DNA from 2 places in the Enterobacter sp. ECC_219_Taxon_10 genome. Region 1 is predicted to be linked to the other one. Evidence: predicted binding sites of a transcription regulator. Region 1 holds the regulator's gene; the other holds the start of a gene.
What was found. The regulator Fur, encoded in region 1, represses iron uptake genes when iron is present. The targets are predictions, from matches to a motif close to ATAATAATGAGAACNACTATCAA.
Positions count from the first base shown of each region.

Region 2: a site for Fur is predicted at 7,726-7,748, ahead of bfd (bacterioferritin-associated ferredoxin). Genes of this name have one in related genera too.

Region 1 covers NZ_CM178005.1:1,413,420-1,423,329, forward strand. Annotated here, with positions in the region: gene nagB (glucosamine-6-phosphate deaminase) at 1-127, opposite strand, end outside; gene nagE (PTS N-acetyl glucosamine transporter subunit IIABC) at 456-2,405, shown strand; gene glnS (glutamine--tRNA ligase) at 2,585-4,252, shown strand; gene chiP (chitoporin ChiP) at 4,700-6,097, shown strand; gene chiQ (ChiQ/YbfN family lipoprotein) at 6,145-6,471, shown strand; gene fur (ferric iron uptake transcriptional regulator) at 6,564-7,010, opposite strand; gene fldA (flavodoxin FldA) at 7,301-7,831, opposite strand; gene ybfE (LexA regulated protein) at 7,987-8,274, opposite strand; gene ybfF (esterase) at 8,403-9,176, opposite strand; gene seqA (replication initiation negative regulator SeqA) at 9,360-9,908, shown strand.
Region 2 covers NZ_CM178005.1:4,447,279-4,457,188, forward strand. Annotated here, with positions in the region: gene gspE (type II secretion system ATPase GspE) at 1-483, shown strand, start outside; gene gspF (type II secretion system inner membrane protein GspF) at 483-1,682, shown strand; gene gspG (type II secretion system major pseudopilin GspG) at 1,692-2,135, shown strand; gene gspH (type II secretion system minor pseudopilin GspH) at 2,138-2,638, shown strand; gene gspI (type II secretion system minor pseudopilin GspI) at 2,635-2,988, shown strand; gene AC4ICF_RS21260 (PulJ/GspJ family protein) at 2,985-3,563, shown strand; gene gspK (type II secretion system minor pseudopilin GspK) at 3,560-4,540, shown strand; gene gspL (type II secretion system protein GspL) at 4,545-5,684, shown strand; gene AC4ICF_RS21275 (type II secretion system protein M) at 5,677-6,159, shown strand; gene AC4ICF_RS21280 (prepilin peptidase) at 6,161-6,931, shown strand; gene bfr (bacterioferritin) at 6,948-7,424, opposite strand; gene bfd (bacterioferritin-associated ferredoxin) at 7,497-7,691, opposite strand; gene tuf (elongation factor Tu) at 7,871-9,055, opposite strand; gene fusA (elongation factor G) at 9,125-9,910, opposite strand, start outside.

The DNA.
Region 1 (9,910 bases):
CACCGGTTGGAAGGCCAAGAACGAACGGACGATCGGCAGTAGGCTTGAAGGCATTAATACGGTTAACGATATGGCGAGCGGCCCATTTACCGACTTGTTCAGCAGTTGCCAGGGGAATCAGTCTCATTGTTCACCTCAAGAGTTAAAGTAGAAGAGTGGGCGGATGGTAATCGGAACCTGATGCTTAAGCGTAACCTGGAACCTTTCAGGCCGGATCAATCCGTCTTGATTTTTTGAATGATAAAATAAGTTTTGGCTGTTAGCCAGTGAAAGGGAGGGGGGATTACGATATTTGGTGACAAAAATCACAAAAAATGGGTGTTTAATTTGCGATACGAATTAATTTTTCACACACTCACAATGCCAGTGAATCATCAACTGTATTAATCGTTGTCGACACAATAAAAACATAGTTACTGCACGAGCCCGATAACGGGCCTCGTAGGGGGAATAGGATGAATATTTTAGGTTTTTTCCAGCGCCTCGGTAGGGCTTTGCAGCTCCCTATCGCCGTGCTACCGGTTGCAGCATTACTGTTGCGATTCGGGCAACCCGATCTTCTTAATGTGCCGTTCATTGCTCAGGCAGGCGGCGCTATTTTTGATAACCTGGCGCTGATATTCGCCATCGGCGTCGCGTCCAGTTGGTCAAAAGACAGTGCAGGGGCTGCGGCTCTGGCAGGCGCAGTCGGTTATTTCATCCTGACGAAAGCGATGGTAACCATTAACCCTGAAATCAATATGGGCGTGCTGGCGGGTATCATTACCGGTCTGGTTGGCGGCGCCGTGTATAACCGCTGGGCAAATATTAAGCTTCCTGATTTCCTGAGTTTCTTCGGTGGAAAACGTTTCGTTCCGATCGCGACGGGCTTCTTCTGCCTGGTTCTGGCAGCGATCTTTGGCTACGTTTGGCCGCCGGTGCAGCATGCCATTCATGCGGGCGGCGAGTGGATCGTTTCTGCGGGTGCGATGGGCGCAGGTATCTTCGGTTTCATTAACCGTCTGCTGATCCCTACAGGCCTGCATCAGGTGCTGAATACCATCGCATGGTTCCAGATTGGTGAGTTTACCAATGCGGCGGGCACCGTTTTCCACGGCGACATCAACCGCTTCTACGCGGGTGACGGCACCGCGGGCATGTTTATGTCCGGTTTCTTCCCAATTATGATGTTTGGTCTGCCTGGTGCTGCGCTTGCTATGTACCTGGCCGCGCCAAAAGCGCGTCGTCCGATGGTTGGCGGCATGCTGCTGTCTGTTGCGATTACCGCTTTCCTGACCGGTGTTACCGAGCCACTGGAATTCCTGTTCATGTTCCTGGCTCCGCTGCTGTACCTCATGCACGCAATCCTGACCGGTATCAGCCTGTTCGTTGCCACCCTTCTGGGTATCCATGCGGGCTTCTCCTTCTCCGCAGGCGCCATTGACTACGTGTTGATGTACAACCTGCCGGCGGCAAGCAGCAACGTCTGGATGCTGGTGGTGATGGGCCTGATCTTCTTCGTTATCTACTTCGTTCTGTTCAGCGCGGTGATTCGTATGTTTAACCTGAAAACGCCGGGCCGCGAAGATACGAAAGAAGATGTTGTTACCAGTGAAGCAAACAGCAATACCGAAGAAGGTTTAACCCAGCTGGCGACCAGCTATATTGCCGCAGTCGGCGGTACCGACAACCTGAAAGCGATTGACGCCTGTATTACTCGTCTGCGTCTGACCGTGGGTGATTCCGCGCGCGTGAGTGATGCGATGTGTAAACGCCTGGGCGCGTCTGGTGTGGTGAAACTGAATAAGCAAACCATCCAGGTTATCGTGGGTGCGAAAGCTGAATCTATCGGCGATGAAATGAAAAAAGTGGTCGCCCGTGGGCCGGTTGCTGCCGCCTCAACGGATAGCGCTCCAGTAGCTGAAGCGCCGGTTGCAAAACCGCAGGCCGTGCCAAATGCGGTGACTATCGCTGCGCTGGTGTCCCCGGTCACCGGTGACGTGGTTGCGCTTGAGCAGGTGCCTGACGAAGCGTTCGCCAGCAAAGCGGTTGGTGACGGCGTGGCGGTGAAACCAACGGACAAAACCGTTGTGTCTCCGGCGGCCGGTACCATCGTGAAAATCTTCAACACCAACCACGCGTTCTGCCTCGAAACCGAAAAAGGCGCGGAGATCGTTGTCCATATGGGTATCGATACCGTTGCGCTGAACGGTCAGGGCTTTACTCGCCTGGTAGAAGAGGGCGCTGAAGTGGTGGCGGGTCAGCCGATTCTGGAAATGGATCTGGACTTCCTGAACGCCAACGCGCGCTCCATGATTAGCCCGGTCGTTTGCAGCAACATTGATGACTTCAGCGGCCTGGTCATTCAGGCGAAAGGTCAGGTAGTTGCAGGCCAAACAGCGCTGTATGAGATTAAAGGCAAGTAATCGCTCCTGAGTAGAGTCATGCCTTAAGCGGCGGGGGATATCCTCCGCCGCTTTTTTTTGCAGCAAATGCCCCCATTATTTTCATCTGATACGTATTTTCCGTAACTAAGGGTTGTCACTACGTCCGGCTTATAAGATCATACGCCGTTATACGTTGTTTACGCTTTGAGGAATCCACGATGAGTGAGGCAGAAGCCCGCCCGAGTAACTTTATTCGTCAGATCATCGATGAAGATCTGGCCAGTGGTAAGCACACCACGGTACATACGCGTTTCCCGCCGGAGCCGAACGGCTACCTGCACATTGGTCACGCGAAATCGATCTGCCTGAATTTTGGCATTGCGCAAGATTACCAGGGGCAGTGCAACCTGCGTTTCGATGACACCAACCCAGTAAAAGAAGACATCGAATACGTTGAGTCCATTAAAAACGACGTGCAATGGCTGGGCTTCAACTGGTCTGGCGATATCTGCTACTCCTCTGACTATTTTGATCAGCTGTATGCCTACGCGGTGGAGCTGATCAATAAAGGTCTGGCATACGTCGACGAACTGTCTGCTGACGAAATCCGCGAGTATCGCGGTACGCTGACTGCGCCAGGTAAAAACAGCCCGTTCCGCGATCGCAGCGTGGAAGAGAACCTGGCGCTGTTTGAAAAAATGCGTGCCGGTGGTTTCGAAGAAGGCAAAGCGTGCCTGCGCGCCAAAATCGACATGGCGTCTCCGTTTATCGTGATGCGTGACCCGGTGCTGTACCGCATTAAATTTGCGGAACACCACCAGACCGGCAACAAGTGGTGCATCTACCCGATGTACGACTTCACCCACTGCATTAGCGATGCGCTGGAAGGCATTACGCACTCCCTGTGTACGCTGGAGTTCCAGGACAACCGTCGTCTGTACGACTGGGTGCTGGATAACATCACCATTCCTGTGCATCCGCGTCAGTACGAGTTCTCTCGTCTGAATCTGGAATACACCGTGATGTCCAAGCGTAAGCTGAACCTGCTGGTAACAGACAAGCACGTTGAGGGTTGGGACGATCCGCGTATGCCAACCATCTCTGGTCTGCGCCGTCGTGGTTACACTGCCGCCTCTATTCGTGAGTTCTGCAAACGTATTGGCGTGACCAAGCAGGACAACACCATCGAAATGGCGTCTCTGGAATCCTGCATTCGTGAAGATCTCAACGAAAACGCCCCGCGCGCGATGGCCGTTATCGATCCGGTGAAACTGATTATCGAAAACTACCCGCAGGGTGGAAGCGAGCTGGTCTCCATGCCTAACCATCCGAACAAACCGGAAATGGGAAGCCGCGACGTGCCGTTCAGCGGTGAAATCTGGATCGATCGTGCTGACTTCCGTGAAGAAGCCAATAAGCAGTACAAACGTCTGGTGCTGGGTAAAGAAGTGCGTCTGCGTAACGCCTACGTCATCAAAGCCGAGCGCGTAGAGAAAGATGCAGAAGGCAACATCACCACCATCTTCTGTTCGTACGATGCAGAGACGCTGAGCAAAGATCCGGCAGATGGCCGCAAGGTGAAAGGCGTGATCCACTGGGTGAGCGCTTCCCACGCGCTGCCGGTAGAAATTCGTCTGTACGATCGTCTGTTTAGCGTCCCTAACCCGGGTGCAGCTGAAGACTTCCTGGCGACTATCAACCCGGAATCTTTGGTGATCAAACAGGGTTACGCGGAGCCGTCGCTGAAAGCGGCTGAAGCGGGCAAAGCATTCCAGTTTGAACGTGAAGGTTACTTCTGCCTGGACAGCCGTTACAGTACGGCAGAAAAGCCGGTATTTAACCGTACCGTAGGTTTGCGTGATACCTGGACGAAGATCGGCGAATAATAACGCTGCACTGGTCAATGAGAAACAAACGCCGCTTATAGCGGCGTTTTTTTATTTAATGATCATATCGTTAAAGTAGACCCGTAATTAGGCCAACTAAAATTTTTGGTCAACGTGGTGCTACTTATTTTTCTAAAAAAAGTTTGTCTTTATGATAAAAAAGAGAATAAGAACAAATACGTGTTTTTTTACGGTCTAATACGCTGAAATTACCTGTTTTAGCCCCGCCACACCTCGCATCCGGCTAAATGTTACAAAGCACTACCAATTATGTGCACTTCGTCATAATCCTGACTTTTGCCCACTGAAAAGCATTGATAATTCGCGTCGCGAAAAATAACCTAAAGACGGTAGTTAATTCGAGGGTATTTATAACTACCCCTGACCATTTGGTCTTTTATATTTTCGCCGTTTAAGGCGTTTTAATTCGTCAAAGAGGAATAATCTATGCGTACGTTCAGTGGCAAACGTAATGCGCTGGCGCTGGCTATTGCCGGTGTGACAGCAATGTCGGGCCTGGTGGTGACACCAGAGGCGAAAGCAGCAGGTTTCATCGAAGATTCTACCCTCACTGGCGGTATTTATTACTGGCAGCGTGAACGTGACCGTAAAGATGTCACAGAAGATAAATACAAAACCAACCTCTCTCACTCCACCTGGAACGCCAACCTGGACTTCCAGTCAGGCTATGCCGCTGATATGTTCGGTCTGGATATTGCTGCATTTACCGCAATCGAAATGGCGGAAAACGGCGACAGCGGCCACCCGAACGAAATTGCCTTCTCCTCCAGCAATAAAGCCTATGACGAAGACTGGTCCGGAGATAAAAGCGGTATCAGCCTTTATAAGGCTGCAGCGAAATTTAAATACGGCCCGGTCTGGGCGCGCGGGGGGTATATTCAGCCAACCGGCCAGACGCTGTTAGCGCCGCACTGGAGCTTTATGCCTGGTACCTATCAGGGTGCAGAAGCCGGGGCTAACTTTGACTACGGTGACGCAGGTGCGTTGAGCTTCTCCTATATGTGGACCAACGAGTACAAAGCGCCGTGGCACATCGAAATGGATAAGTTCTACCAGAACGATAAGAAAACCAAAGTCGATTACCTCCACTCGCTGGGCGCGAAGTACGACTTTAAAAACGATCTGGTTCTGGAAGCCGCATTTGGTCAGGCGGAAGGCTATATCGATCAGTATTTTGCTAAAGCCAGCTACAAATTTGATATCGCCGGTAGCCCGCTGAGCACCAGCTACCAGTTCTACGGTACGCGCGATAAGGTCAGCGATGGCAGCGTAAATGACATTTATAACGGCACCGCGTGGCTTCAGGCGCTGACCTTCGGCTACAAAGTCGGTCAGGTTGATTTGCGTCTGGAAGGGACATGGGTGAAGGCGGAAGGGCAGCAGGGCTACTTCCTGCAGCGTATGACCCCGACCTATGCATCATCCAACGGTCGTCTGGATATCTGGTGGGATAACCGCTCCGACTTCAACGCCGACGGCGAGAAAGCGGTCTTCTTCGGCGCCATGTATGACCTGAAAAACTGGAACCTGCCTGGCTGGGCGGTGGGGGCTTCTTACGCATACGCCTGGGACGCAAAACCAGCAGACATGGCGACGCCGGATGCCTACTACGATCCTAACTATCGCCTGAAAGAGTCCTCCTACAGCCTGGATGCTATCTATACCCTGCAGGATGGCCGCGCGAAAGGCACGATGTTCAAGCTGCACTTCACCCAGTATGACAACCACTCCGATATTCCAAGCTATGCGGGCGGTTACGGCAACATCTTCCAGGATGAACGTGACGTCAAATTCATGGTTATCGCCCCATTCACCATCTTCTGATGAGCACACCGGCGGGCTGAGTCCCGCCGGTCTGGAGACTGCACATGATGAAAAAAATCGTAATCGTCGCGTTGCTGGCATCAGGGCTGGTGGCGTGCGCTCAGACTCAGGCGCCAAAAGAGGATTCCCGTCTGAAGGAGGCGTATAGCGCCTGTATTAATACCGCGGAAGGATCGCCGGAGAAAATCGAAGCCTGTCGGAGCGTGCTGAATGTGTTGAAGAAAGAGAAAGCGCATGAGCAGTTCGCGACGCAGGAGAACGTTCGGGTGATGGATTATCAGGCCTGTATTCAGGCGCGTAAAACCGGTAACGATCAGGAAGTGGCGAAGCGTTGCGATAAGATCTGGAACGAGATACGCAATAACAATAAATAAGTTGCTTTACGCCCGGTGGCACTTTGCTTACCGGGCTTTTTTGACGCAAAAAAAAGCCAACCTCGCGGCTGGCTCAGAGTATGAACGCTAACTTATTTTGTGTCGTGAGCGTGTTCATTCTCGCGGCAATCCCCTTCAGCGCAGTGACCGTATAGGTACAGGCTGTGGTTGGTCAGGCGAATGCCGTGACGAGCTGCGATTTCACGCTGACGCGCTTCGATGGAATCATCGCTAAATTCAATGACCTTGCCGCAATCGAGGCAGATCAGGTGATCGTGGTGATGCTGCTGGGTCAGTTCGAATACAGATTTACCGCCTTCGAAATTATGACGGGTAACAATGCCCGCGTCATCAAACTGGTTCAGCACGCGATAAACGGTGGCCAGCCCAATCTCTTCACCCATGTCGATAAGACGTTTATAAAGGTCTTCCGCACTGACATGGTGATTGTCTGGACCCTGAAGCACTTCGAGGATTTTTAATCGAGGAAGCGTTACTTTCAGGCCAGCCTTCTTTAATGCGGTATTGTTGTCAGTCATGCGGAATCTGTCCTGTTGCTAAACGATTCACTTCTGAAGGAAGTGACAGAAAATGCACCTGGGTTAATGCGTCTCATTATAGAACTGCCATGCCTAAATGAAAACTGCAAGTCTCAGGCAAAATATGCTTATAAAAACGTGGTATCACCAACAAACTTGCTCAATGGAAACCACATTTTGCCAGGGAGACATTGTACAGGTCTGGGCGAAAAAGTTAAAAGTTTGTAGCAATTAATTTAATCGGTTTTACCTGGAAAACGGGCGCAACCTGCGTTGCGCCGTAGAAAAAATCAGGCGTTGAGAATATCGTCCAGGTGGAGTTCTTCACGGATCTGCTTAACCCACTTCTCTACACGCTCTGCCGTAAGCTCAGGCTGACGGTCTTCGTCAATGGCCAGACCGACAAAATGATCGTCATCGGCCAAGCCTTTAGAGGCTTCGAAGTGGTAACCGGCAGTCGGCCAGTGACCAACAATAACCGCGCCATTCGGCTCAATGATGTCGCGAATCGTCCCCAGCGCGTCACAGAAGTACTCGGCATAGTCTTCCTGATCGCCACAGCCAAACAGTGCGACCAGCTTCCCGTTGAAGTCCACCTCTTCCAGCGTCGGGAAGAAATCGTCCCAGTCGCACTGGGCTTCACCGTAGTACCAGGTTGGAATACCCAGCAGCAGAATGTCATAGCCCTCGAGATCTTCTTTGCTGCTCTTGGCGATGTCATGCACATCAGCAACGTCTTTACCGAGCTGTTTCTGAATGTTTTTTGCGATATTTTCGGTATTGCCGGTATCACTGCCGAAGAAAATGCCGATGATTGCCATGAGTAAAATAACCTCTTGAAACTTAATGGTATGGTGGCGCAATTCGGCCACGGATAAGGGCAATAATAGCAGAACTGGCAACCCTGCGGAAACCGCTATCGCGCAGGACTGCACTCTGTGCTACATGAAAAGGGCGATAAAGAGGTTTTTCAGACTTATGCCTGGCTGCGAAGCGTCTCAAGCTGAGCGATGAGCATCTCTTCAATAAGCTCGCTGCGGCTGATATTACGCGCCTCGGCCAGCTCGTTAAGCGCATCGACAGCGTCAGCGTTGAGCTTCAGTTCGACACGCTTAAGCCCACGATTTTTATCGCGTTTAAGCTGATTGCGTTTATTGATACGCAGCTGTTCATCGCGCGAAAGCGGATTCGTTTTCGGTCGTCCCGGTCGACGCTCATTCGCGAACAGATCTAGTGTCGTACGGTCCGTTTGTTCTTTGGCCATGATTCTGAGACTTCGGGGGAAACACGCCGCCCTGCTAAAGCCCGGGCGATAAGCGCGCCATCATACATCACCAAAAACGGCACGCCAACGACTGGAAGCCTGTCATCTTCCAGTCGCTCTCTTTTTAATCAATTTGCAGTATCAGCGAGATAGCGGCGGATAGCGCGCAGTACAGCGTCAGGTTTTTCGGCGTGAACCCAGTGCCCGGCCCCGGCAATCACGTGGGCGCGCGCCTGCGGGAACTGTGCCAGCAGCGTGTCGCGGTAAGCGTCGGTAATATAAGGAGAGTGGCCGCCGCGAATAAAGAGAGCAGGGTGCGGCCAGGCGGGGACGGTTTCCCAGCCCACGATGTTGTTGTACTGGTCCCACAGCACCGGCACGTTAAAACGCCATTGCCCGTCAACAAACGACTTCAAAAGGAACTGCACCACGCCTTCTTCATCAAGATGCTCACGCATAACCGTTGCCGCCTGCTGACGTGTGGAAACGCCAGCTGCCGTTACAGCATTAATTGCTGCGAAAATCTCATCATGACGTCGAACGTCGTAGTCCACAGGGGCAACATCAATGACCACAAGCCCGGAAATGCGTTCTGGCGCCAGCGCGGTGAGCGCCATAACCGCTTTACCGCCCATTGAATGCCCGATGAGGGTCACCTTCTGCAGATTGTGCGCATCAAGCGTATCCAGCAGGTCCTGCGCCATTGCCGCATAGGTCATTACGTCTGAGCGGCCGGAAAGCCCGTGATTGCGCATATCAACCTGTAGAATATCGTGATCGCTGACCAAATCGCGGGCCAGCACGCCCAGGTTATCCAGGCTGCCAAAAAGTCCATGAACCAGCACGATGGGGGAATTATTGTTCGGCGATTGTGCAGTTTGCGCTCGGGTATTCAATTTCATGGCAAAGTTCTTTTTTTACGTATGTCAGGTTAGGGTATCATGTTGACCATTCTGCCGCCCGGCTGCAAGGTTCCAGTTTAATCTGACTTTTGCCGCCAACCTGGTTTGACGCTATCCGCTGTTGGGATTTGACCTTATAATCCCAATGACTTGTATTCAGATAAGATATCGCACTGGATTAAGATGAAAACAATCGAAGTTGATGACGAACTCTATCAGTATATTGCCAGCCAGACGCGGCATATCGGGGAGAGCGCGTCCGACATTTTACGGCGCATGCTTAAAATTTCCGCCGCTTCACAGCCTGCCACCCCAGTTACCAAAGATGTCGTGTCTCAGCCGAGCGTTGCTGCACAGGCAAAACCTGCCGTGACGCCGGTAAAAGATAAAGTGCGCGCGATGCGTGAGCTGCTGCTCTCCGACGAATATGCGGAGCAGAAAAAGGCGGTCAACCGTTTTATGCTGGTGCTGTCTACACTTTACGCCCTGGATAACAAAGCGTTTGCTGAAGCGACCGAGTCGCTGCACGGCCGTACCCGCGTCTATTTCGCGGGCGACGAGCAGACGCTGCTGCAAAATGGCAATCAAACCAAACCTAAACATGTCCCTGGCACCCCGTACTGGGTGATCACCAATACCAATACGGGCCGCAAGTGCAGCATGATTGAACACATCATGCAGTCCATGCAGTTCCCGGCGGAATTGATTGAAAAGGTTTGCGGTACAATTTAACC
Region 2 (9,910 bases), 1.9 Mb from region 1:
GGCCACCTTGTCTTATCGACGTTACACACCAATAGCGCCGCAGGTGCAATCACCCGCCTGCGGGATATGAACATTGAGCCGTTTTTACTCTCCTCCTCGCTGGTGGGCATTATTGCGCAGCGGCTGGTGCGGCGACTGTGCCCGCATTGTAAAACGCCGCATCCCCTCACTGATGCACAGCGGGCACTGCTGCAGGCGCAAGGGGCTAACGCCAGGCAACTCTGGCAAGCAAAGGGGTGTCCGGCCTGCCGCCACAGCGGCTATCACGGGCGGCTGGCCATCCACGAGCTGTTGCTGATTACATCTGAACTGCGCGCTGCGATCCATGAAGAGGCAAACGAACAGCGGCTGGAACAGCTTCGCCAGCAGCGGCACCACAGCCTGCTTGCTAACGGCGTGCGGGTGGCCGTTGAAGGGCTCACCTCGCTTGAAGAGGTCTTGCGCGTCACGTCGGAAGCGCAGATCACACCGGAGAATCTGTGATGAAATTTTTCTGGCAGGCAACAGACCTTCAGGGTAACGCGACAAAAGGTACACTGGACGCGCAAAGCGAGCGAGAAGTGGTCGCCTGGCTGCGTGGTCAGGGCTTGCTTCCGCAGGTAATCCGGTCGCAAAAAGTCTCGAGGACGTTGCGATGGTCAACCAAACGTATCCGCCACAGCGAGCTAACCCTTTTTACCCGACAGCTCGCTACGCTTGTCGCCGCCGCACTACCACTGGATGAGGCGCTGGCGGCTATTCAGCAGCAAAAAGAGAACAAAAATCTATCGACGATCATTAACGCACTGCGCCAGGCCATTCTCGAAGGACAATCCCTCTCCACAGCGATGCAATCGCACCCGCGCCTGTTCGACGCGGTATTTTGTACGCTGGTAAAAGCGGGGGAAACGGTGGGACAACTCGGGAAAGTGCTTGAAAGACTCGCAGATTACAACGAAGCACGACAGAGGATGCGCGGCAAACTAATGCAGGCGCTGATCTACCCCACCCTGTTAACGACGGTCGCTATCCTGGTGGTAGCGATTCTGCTCACAACGGTAGTGCCCAAAGTCGCCGAACAGTTTGTTCATCTGCAGCACGCCCTACCGCTTACGACCCGCATTCTTCTGGCTATCAGTGGAGCGCTGTCTACTTACGGTCCGGTACTCCTGCTAAGCCTCGTGCTGGCGGCAACATTATTTGTCCGCTGGCTGCGAAAAAAGGGCAATCGCCTGCGTTTTCATCGGGCGTTGATCACCGTTCGCCTGACGGCGCCGCTGGTATGCGCCGTCAATAGCGCGTGCTATTTGCGCGCCTTAAGCATCCTCAACGGTAGCGGTGTCCCGCTGTTACAGGGGATGTCGCTTGCGGCCGAGGGGGTGAGCAATCTGGAGATCCGCCAGCGCCTGGCTGAAGCCGCCGAAAGTGTACGGCAGGGAAACAGCGTCTGCCGCTCGTTAGAAAAGACCGCCATTTTCCCGCCCATGATGCTGTATATGATTGCCTCGGGTGAAAAAAGTGGTCAGCTCGGCGAGCTCATGCAGCGGGCCACCGAAAACCAGGACGTTCAGTTACAAAATCGCATCGCGATAACGCTGGCCATCTTTGAGCCCGCGCTGATCGTCATAATGGCAATGATTGTTCTGTTTATCGTCGTATCGGTGATGCAACCCATCTTGCAGCTCAACTCGTTAATGAACTAAGGAAAGGCAATGGAAAGAACGTACAGCCATAAACAGCAGGGTTTTACGCTGATGGAACTAATGGTGGTCATCGTGATTCTCGGTGTCCTGGCCAGTCTCGTTGTTCCCAATCTGATGGGCAACAAAGACCGGGCGGATCGACAAAAAGCGGTGAGCGATCTTGTGGCGCTGGAAAGTGCACTGGACATGTACAAGCTCGACAACCATCGCTACCCCACCACCGAACAGGGTCTAAATGCGCTTATCACCGCGCCGACACTCGCGCCCCGTGCGGAAAACTACAGCGCGGGCGGCTATATCCGCCGACTACCAACCGATCCGTGGGGTAACGATTACCTGTTAATTAGCCCGGGGGAGCATGGCGCTATAGACATCAGTTCAACGGGGCCGGACGGTGAAACGGGTACCGCCGATGATATTAACAACTGGGAAATCGATAAGAAGACGCCTTAAGCATGGAGCGGCAAAAAGGATTTACACTGCTGGAGGTAATGCTGGTGGTCGCGATTATCGCCGTCATGGCATCAATTATCGTCTCCTCGCAGAACGCTCGCCTGAGCGAGACTGGAAGGTTGCGGCAAAAAGTGGATGCTTTCCGGCAGATTGTGGAATTTGCCGCCGATGAGGCGTTGCTGGAAAACACCGCCATTGGGATCCGTGTGACACAGGAAGGATGGTTTTACGCGCATCCGAAATACGATCCCCACATGGGCTGGAGATGGGTCGAGATCGAAAAAGCTGATTCATTACATCTCACCGGCCACTGGCTTGATGGTTTTTACATTGAGATCGCACCGGCTTCTGAATACGGACAGCCGCAAATTGTCATTACACCCGACGGCCAGCTGGTACCGTTTACCCTGACGTTCCGGGATAGCGATCGTCGCCGGGTGTTGACGCTCGCCAGCGAGGGTAGCCTTCCGCTGACGCTGACGGTCGCCCAGGAGCAGCCATGAATCCTCGGCAAAGCGGCATGATGCTGCTTGAGGTGTTGCTGGCAATGGTGATTATGGCCACTACTGTCATCGCTCTGCTCAGCAGCATGCAATGGCAACTCACTGCCACCGATACGCTGCGCCAGGAGACGCTGGCGCTGTGGACCGCCGACAATGCACTCATTGAAGCGGGTCCTGCACACGGCCAGGCAGAGCAAAGCGGCTATAACTTCAGCTGGCAAATGACCCAGACCACCGCGGGAGAGCCGCCAATCGGCCGCACTCTGATTGAGGTGACATCACCGGATGGACGCACGCGGCAACTGTATTCATGGACCGTGCCCGAGGCTGCTCAGGAGCCAAAAAAATGAGCAAGGAGACAGGCTTTACGCTGCTGGAAGTTATGCTGGCCATCGCTATTTTCTCCACGTTGAGCTTCCTGGCATCACTCGTTTTCTCACAGGCGACGGAACAGCACCAACGGGCACAGACGGTTGCGGAAAAATTCAACGCGCTACAGCGCACCGAACGGATGCTCAACCGCGATCTGACTCAGTATGTACCGCGTAATAATCGCCAGACCAACCAGCCAATGTTTATCGAGACGGAAGGGATGATCTTTTCGACGCTGGCACCGGATAGCACCGCGCCGTTTGACGTCACGCCCAATCTGGTAACCGTCCACTGGTTTGTGAAAAATGGCGTACTGTATCGCGCCGTACGCCCAACGGCTGATAGCGATAAGCAGATGCCGCCGAGACCGATGCTAAATGACGTATCGCATTTCACCGCCCGCTTCCAGGCCAGTGAAGACGGCGGCACGCTATCTACAATCAGCCTCACGCTTGAGCTACAGGATCAGGAGCAAATCCGCCGCATCTACATTCTGCCGCCCTGGTTCCCGAAAGTGCAGGAAAATAGTCCTCTTATGGAGGCGGCGAAATGAAACGTGAAAAGGGATCGGCACTATTGATAACTCTGCTATTTATGGCGCTAATGGCCGCACTGGCGGCTGATATGACGATAAGCTTCCAGACACAGCTGCAGAGAAGTCGCAGGATTAACGATACGCTGCAGGTCAAATACGCGCTCTTCTACTCGGAGGCGCAGGCGCGTGAAGATCTACAAAAGGCGTTGCAAAGCAAAACCGTTCATGAAGAAAAGCCGGAGCCTGCCGGTAAGCGGATCCTCAGCGACACCACGCAGGTGAACTGGCGTTATGAAGACGCTCAGCATTGCTATAACCTCAATGCGCTGGCCTTAGCTCCGACAGAACCGTTAGCGACCCCACCCTATAGCATCACCGTATTCACCGCACTGCTCGAACAATCAGGAGTAGAGAAAATGCAGGCGAGAGAGATTGTGGACTCGCTGGCCGATGCAATAGACCCAGATACAACACCGCGGCGGTACGGCGCGGAAGACGAGTACTATCAGCAAGAGGCGCTTAAACCATTACCGGCAAACCAGCTGTTTTATCTTCCCAGCGAAGTTCGCAGGGTAAAAGGAATGACGCCGGCACTTTATCAAAAATTGTCTCCATACATTTGCGCCCAGTTTAGCTCAAGCCTTTCTATCAATATTAACCGCCTTAAAGAGGAGGACGCCCCGCTGCTTGCCGCCCTGTTTAGTAATGACCTCACTGTCGAAGATGCCAAAGCATTGCTAAACAAACGTCCCGAGGGGGGCTGGAAAAGCGTGGACGAATTTACCTGGCTGGCACAAAAAGAGTTTAGCGCTGCCAGGCCGCTAGTGGACGTGGTCAAGAAATTACTGACCACCCGCAGCAGCTATTTTCGCATTGTCGCTTCCGCCCAACAGGGCGAACTGAACGCCGGAATGATCACCACACTGCTTTATGACGACAAAAACAGCACGTTTAAGATTTATCAGCGCCAGCTCATTGCGGGCGAGGAAGATTAAAAGGATGTTAACGACCTCTTCTACTTTACTCATTCGTCTTTCCGAAGCGCCGGATGGCCCTCTGGAATGGACGCTGTATGATGAGCAGAGCCGCTGCGAGATACACTCGCTGGAGCCGGGCGCCTCGCTGTCGGGGCTGGCGCGCCAACAGGCAGACCGTCCGACTCACCTCCTCCTTCCGGTACAGAAGGCAACCTTCAGAACGTTAACCGTCCCGACAAGCGGCTACGAGTTGACCGCCCAAAAATTACAGTGGCTGGCGGATGAGACACTGGATGAGGGGCAACCAGTACACCACTGGACGATCCTATGTCACCACAACGAGGAACTCAGGGTCGTGGGTATTGATCTCGCCTGGCTCAAGGCCAGGTTAATGCCTTTTCTTGATGCCGGTTTTAACCTTTGTCACGTGACGCTCGACGCGCTCGCACTGCCTGTGACCGAAGAGGGCTGGACGCTTTGGCGCGATAAAGACGCCTGGCTGGTCAGAACACACGAAGGGCGTGCCTGTCGGCTGTCCGACATTTGGCTTGAACATTTGCTTGCTCACTATCGACCCACGCGGCTGTTGTGTTATGGCCAACTTACGAATATCGGTCATGACGATAGCGTACACGCGCTGCAGCCGCTGCTTGCCCTGTATCCTCAAGCCCACACAGTCAACCTGCTGCACGGGCGCGTTACCGATGGCGACAAGGCGAGACTTCTCATGGGCCGCCTGAAAAAAGTGGCCGTCGGTTGCGTGTTGCTGGCCGCTGGTGTTGCGCTCCTTACCCAGGCGGGACTTTACTGGCAACTCCATACTCTTGAACAGCAATTGAAAAACCGACAGCAGGCGCTGTGGCAAAGCTACATACCCGACAACCCGCACCGAAACAACATGAAGGCCTTTCTCCCGTCGCAGTTGCAACGCACCTTTCCCGCACCGCTCCCGATTCTGCAGCGGTTACATGAGGGTATGTCGACGTTTCCGACGTTATCGCTTGAGGGCGTGGACTACGATCGCAAACAAGGTTTGCTACGGATTTTGCTTTTTGCCCCTGATGAGGCCACCGTCAAACAATTTATTGCCGCTGACGCGTCAGGACTATCGCTGCGAATTGAAAAACATCAACAAGGATTGTGGACGCTACGCAATGATTAATCGCTTAAAGAACTGGCTATCACAGAAAAACGGAAACGAACGAGTACTGTACGTGGCGTTAATCGTCCTTACTCCTTTCATCCTGTACAGCTTCGGCCTCTATCTTCCGCTGTCTCGCGCCGTCGACACGCTGCAACTACGTTGTCAAAAGCTGAAGCGCGACACGGATTGGCTGGAGAAACAGGCCTCCGGACGGGGTCTACTGCCTATACGCAATGGGGCTAAAACCTTAGTAAATGCAGTCGTTGCCGATGCAAAACAGGCAGGCCTCACGGTGAAGATTAGTCAGAAGGATGAAACGCTGGAGGTCACCGCTGCGGCGATCGACGTGGAGGCGTTTATGTCATGGCTGTGGCAGCTGCAACTTGAAAAGGGGCTTCCCATCGATACGCTGGAATTTCACGCCAGTAAGCAAGGTGACAGCAGCATTATCCTCACGCGTATGACGCTTCCGCTGGGCACCCGAGGAAAATAAGATGCAATTGATACTGTTTCTGGCAATCGGACTGACTGCAGGTAGCCTGATGGGGCGCGTCGTTGACCGGTTGCCAATGATCGTGCAACGCGACCTCAGGGATCATGTGGGTAAAACGCGGCTTACGCTGTGGTCGCCGGGCTCACACTGCAGCCATTGCAATAATGTGGTGAAACGGGGGGACACCCTCCCATTGCTAAGCTGGCTACTACTGAGAGGGCGCTGCCGATACTGCCGCGGCATAATTCCTTTTCGATATCTGATGTTTGAGGCGCTGTGCCTGCTGGCATCGATCTACAGCGTTTATCAGCACCCCACCTCACCTGTCTTAGCGTTGGCGATTTTTCTCTATTTCTGGTTTGCGCTGACCCTGAGCGTGATCGATTACCGTTACTATTTGCTCCCTGACACGCTCACCCTACCGCTCCTGTGGCTTGGCCTGCTGTTTAATCTCCACAGTGGCGTGGTGACCTGCGAGGATGCGGTCACGGGTGCTGCGGCTGGCTATCTTTTTCTATGGGCACTTTACTGGCTGGTCTGGCTTCTGCGCCATAAAGAGGGACTGGGGTTCGGAGATTTCAAGTTGCTTGCGGCAGCAGGTGCCTGGACAGGCTGGCAGAGCTTACCGGTCATCCTGCTGGCGGCGTCGCTAATCGGCGTCATCTGGGGTCTGGTGCTAATGGTGAAAAAGCCGCACGTTTCGCCAGTGATTCCTTTCGGACCAGCGTTGGCGGCGAGCGGCTTCGGCTATTTTTACTGGTTTATAACCTGAGCACCTTAAGACGGTGTTATTCCTCTTCGCGGATTTGCGCCAGTAAATAATTCTGGATACCGAGTTTATCGATAAGATCGAGTTCGGTCTCCAGCCAGTCTATGTGACCTTCCTCGTCTGCCAGAATTTCGATCATCATATCGCGGCTCACATAGTCATGAACGCTGTCCGCGTAGGCAATGGCTTCACGAAGGTCTTTAGCACCTTCAAGTTCCAGCCTGAGGTCAGAACGCAGCATCTCCTCGACATCTTCACCGATGCCCAGCTTGCCGAGATCCTGCAGGTTAGGAATACCTTCAAGAAATAAAATACGCTCGATATATTTATCAGCGTGTTTCATCTCATCTATAGATTCATGGTACTCAACGTCATTCAGACGTGTAAGACCCCAGTTTTTGAACATTCTTGCATGGAGAAAATACTGGTTGATTGCGACAAGCTCATTTCCCAATAATTTATTGAGATAACTTATGATTTTAACATCACCTTTCATTATATAGTCCCTCCGCTTCCACTCATTGAAGCGTAGATCGGGCTACGGGGATGTCAAAAAAAAGATGGGCGCTTACGCGATCTCTTTGTATTCCGGGATCTGCATCAGTTCGTCCTGCATAATCTCACGCGCTGCGCGAACGCATTTACCGCATTGATTTCCCACCGGAACAAACTTGCGAAGCTGCTGGAATGACTGTGGCTGAAACTGGCGAACGGCCTGACGTATTTTTTTGTCGCTTACACCATTACATAAACAAACGTACATAGAGACTCCCGTTCAAAATATGCGCAAAGTGTAAGTGAGAATGGTTATGATTACAATAGCACAAGCGCCGGAATACGGGGCGGGAGCGGACAAATAATGCGAATTTTTATGACAGTGACTTTACGGTAGAAAACAAAAAAGGACGCCGAAGCGTCCTTTTTTTATTCAGGGATAATTAATTAGCCCAGAACTTTAGCAACAACGCCCGCGCCAACGGTACGGCCGCCTTCACGGATTGCGAAACGCAGACCGTCGTCCATCGCGATTGGGTGGATCAGAGTCACAACCATCTTGATGTTGTCGCCTGGCATTACCATCTCTACGCCTTCTGGCAGTTCGATGGTACCGGTCACGTCAGTTGTACGGAAGTAGAACTGTGGACGGTAGCCTTTGAAGAACGGAGTATGACGGCCGCCTTCGTCTTTGGACAGGATGTACACTTCAGATTCGAACTTGGTGTGTGGCTTGATTGAGCCTGGCTTCGCCAGAACCTGACCACGTTCGATTTCTTCACGCTTGATACCACGCAGCAGAACACCAACGTTCTCACCGGCACGGCCTTCGTCCAGCAGTTTGCGGAACATTTCAACGCCAGTACAGGTAGACTTCGCAGTCTCTTTGATACCAACGATTTCAACTTCTTCACCAACTTTGATGATACCGCGCTCTACACGACCGGTAACAACGGTACCACGACCGGAGATGGAGAATACGTCTTCGATTGGCAGCAGGAATGGCTTGTCAATCGCACGCTCTGGTTCTGGGATGTAAGAATCCAGGAAGCCAGCCAGTTCGATGATTTTCGCTTCCCACTCTGCTTCGCCTTCCAGCGCTTTCAGCGCGGAACCACGAACGATTGGGGTGTCGTCGCCTGGGAAATCGTACTGAGACAGCAGTTCACGAACTTCCATCTCTACCAGTTCCAGCAGCTCTTCGTCATCAACCATGTCGCATTTGTTCAGGAACACGATGATGAAAGGAACGCCTACCTGACGACCCAGCAGGATGTGCTCACGGGTCTGAGGCATTGGGCCGTCAGTCGCAGCAACAACCAGGATCGCGCCGTCCATCTGCGCAGCACCGGTGATCATGTTTTTAACATAGTCGGCGTGGCCTGGGCAGTCTACGTGTGCGTAGTGGCGAGTCGGGGTGTCGTATTCAACGTGAGAAGTGTTGATGGTGATACCACGAGCTTTTTCTTCTGGCGCGTTATCGATCTGGTCGAATGCACGAGCAGAACCACCGTAGGTTTTAGCCAGAACGGTAGTGATTGCAGCGGTCAGGGTAGTTTTACCATGGTCAACGTGGCCGATAGTACCAACGTTGACGTGCGGTTTTGTACGTTCAAATTTTTCTTTAGACACGGCTATATTCCTTACTATAGTGCTCTCCCCTCTGGAGAGAGCACGGGACTTAGGTTTTAATCCTGTGGATTACTTACCACGGGCTTCAATAACGGCCTGAGCAACGTTGTTAGGCGCATCATCATACTTCAGGAATTCCATGGTGTATGATGCACGACCTTTGGTCAGAGAACGCAGCTGAGTTGCATATCCGAACATTTCGGACAGCGGAACTTCAGCGTGGATCTTAACGCCAGTTACTTCGGATTCCTGACCACGCAGCATACCGCGACGACGGCTCAAGTCACCGATAACGTCACCGGTGTTCTCTTCAGGAGTTTCTACTTCAACCTTCATGATTGGCTCAAGCAGAACTGGTTTTGCTTTCTTAAAGCCTTCTTTAAAGGCAATAGACGCAGCCAGTTTAAACGCCAGTTCAGAGGAGTCAACGTCGTGGTAAGAACCGAAGTGCAGACGGATACCCATGTCAACAACCGGATAGCCAGCCAGAGGGCCCGCTTTCAGCTGTTCCTGGATGCCTTTATCAACGGCTGGGATGTATTCGCCAGGAATTACACCACCTTTGATGTCGTTGATGAACTCGTAACCTTTCGGGTTAGAGCCCGGCTCCAGTGGGTACATGTCGATCACAACGTGACCGTACTGACCGCGACCACCAGACTGCTTAGCGTGTTTACCTTCAATATCGGTAACTTTCGCGCGAATCGCTTCGCGGTAAGCAACCTGAGGTTTACCCACGTTCGCTTCAACGTTGAATTCACGCTTCATACGGTCAACGATGATGTCCAGGTGCAGTTCACCCATACCAGCGATGATGGTCTGGTTAGATTCTTCATCAGTCCATACGCGGAATGA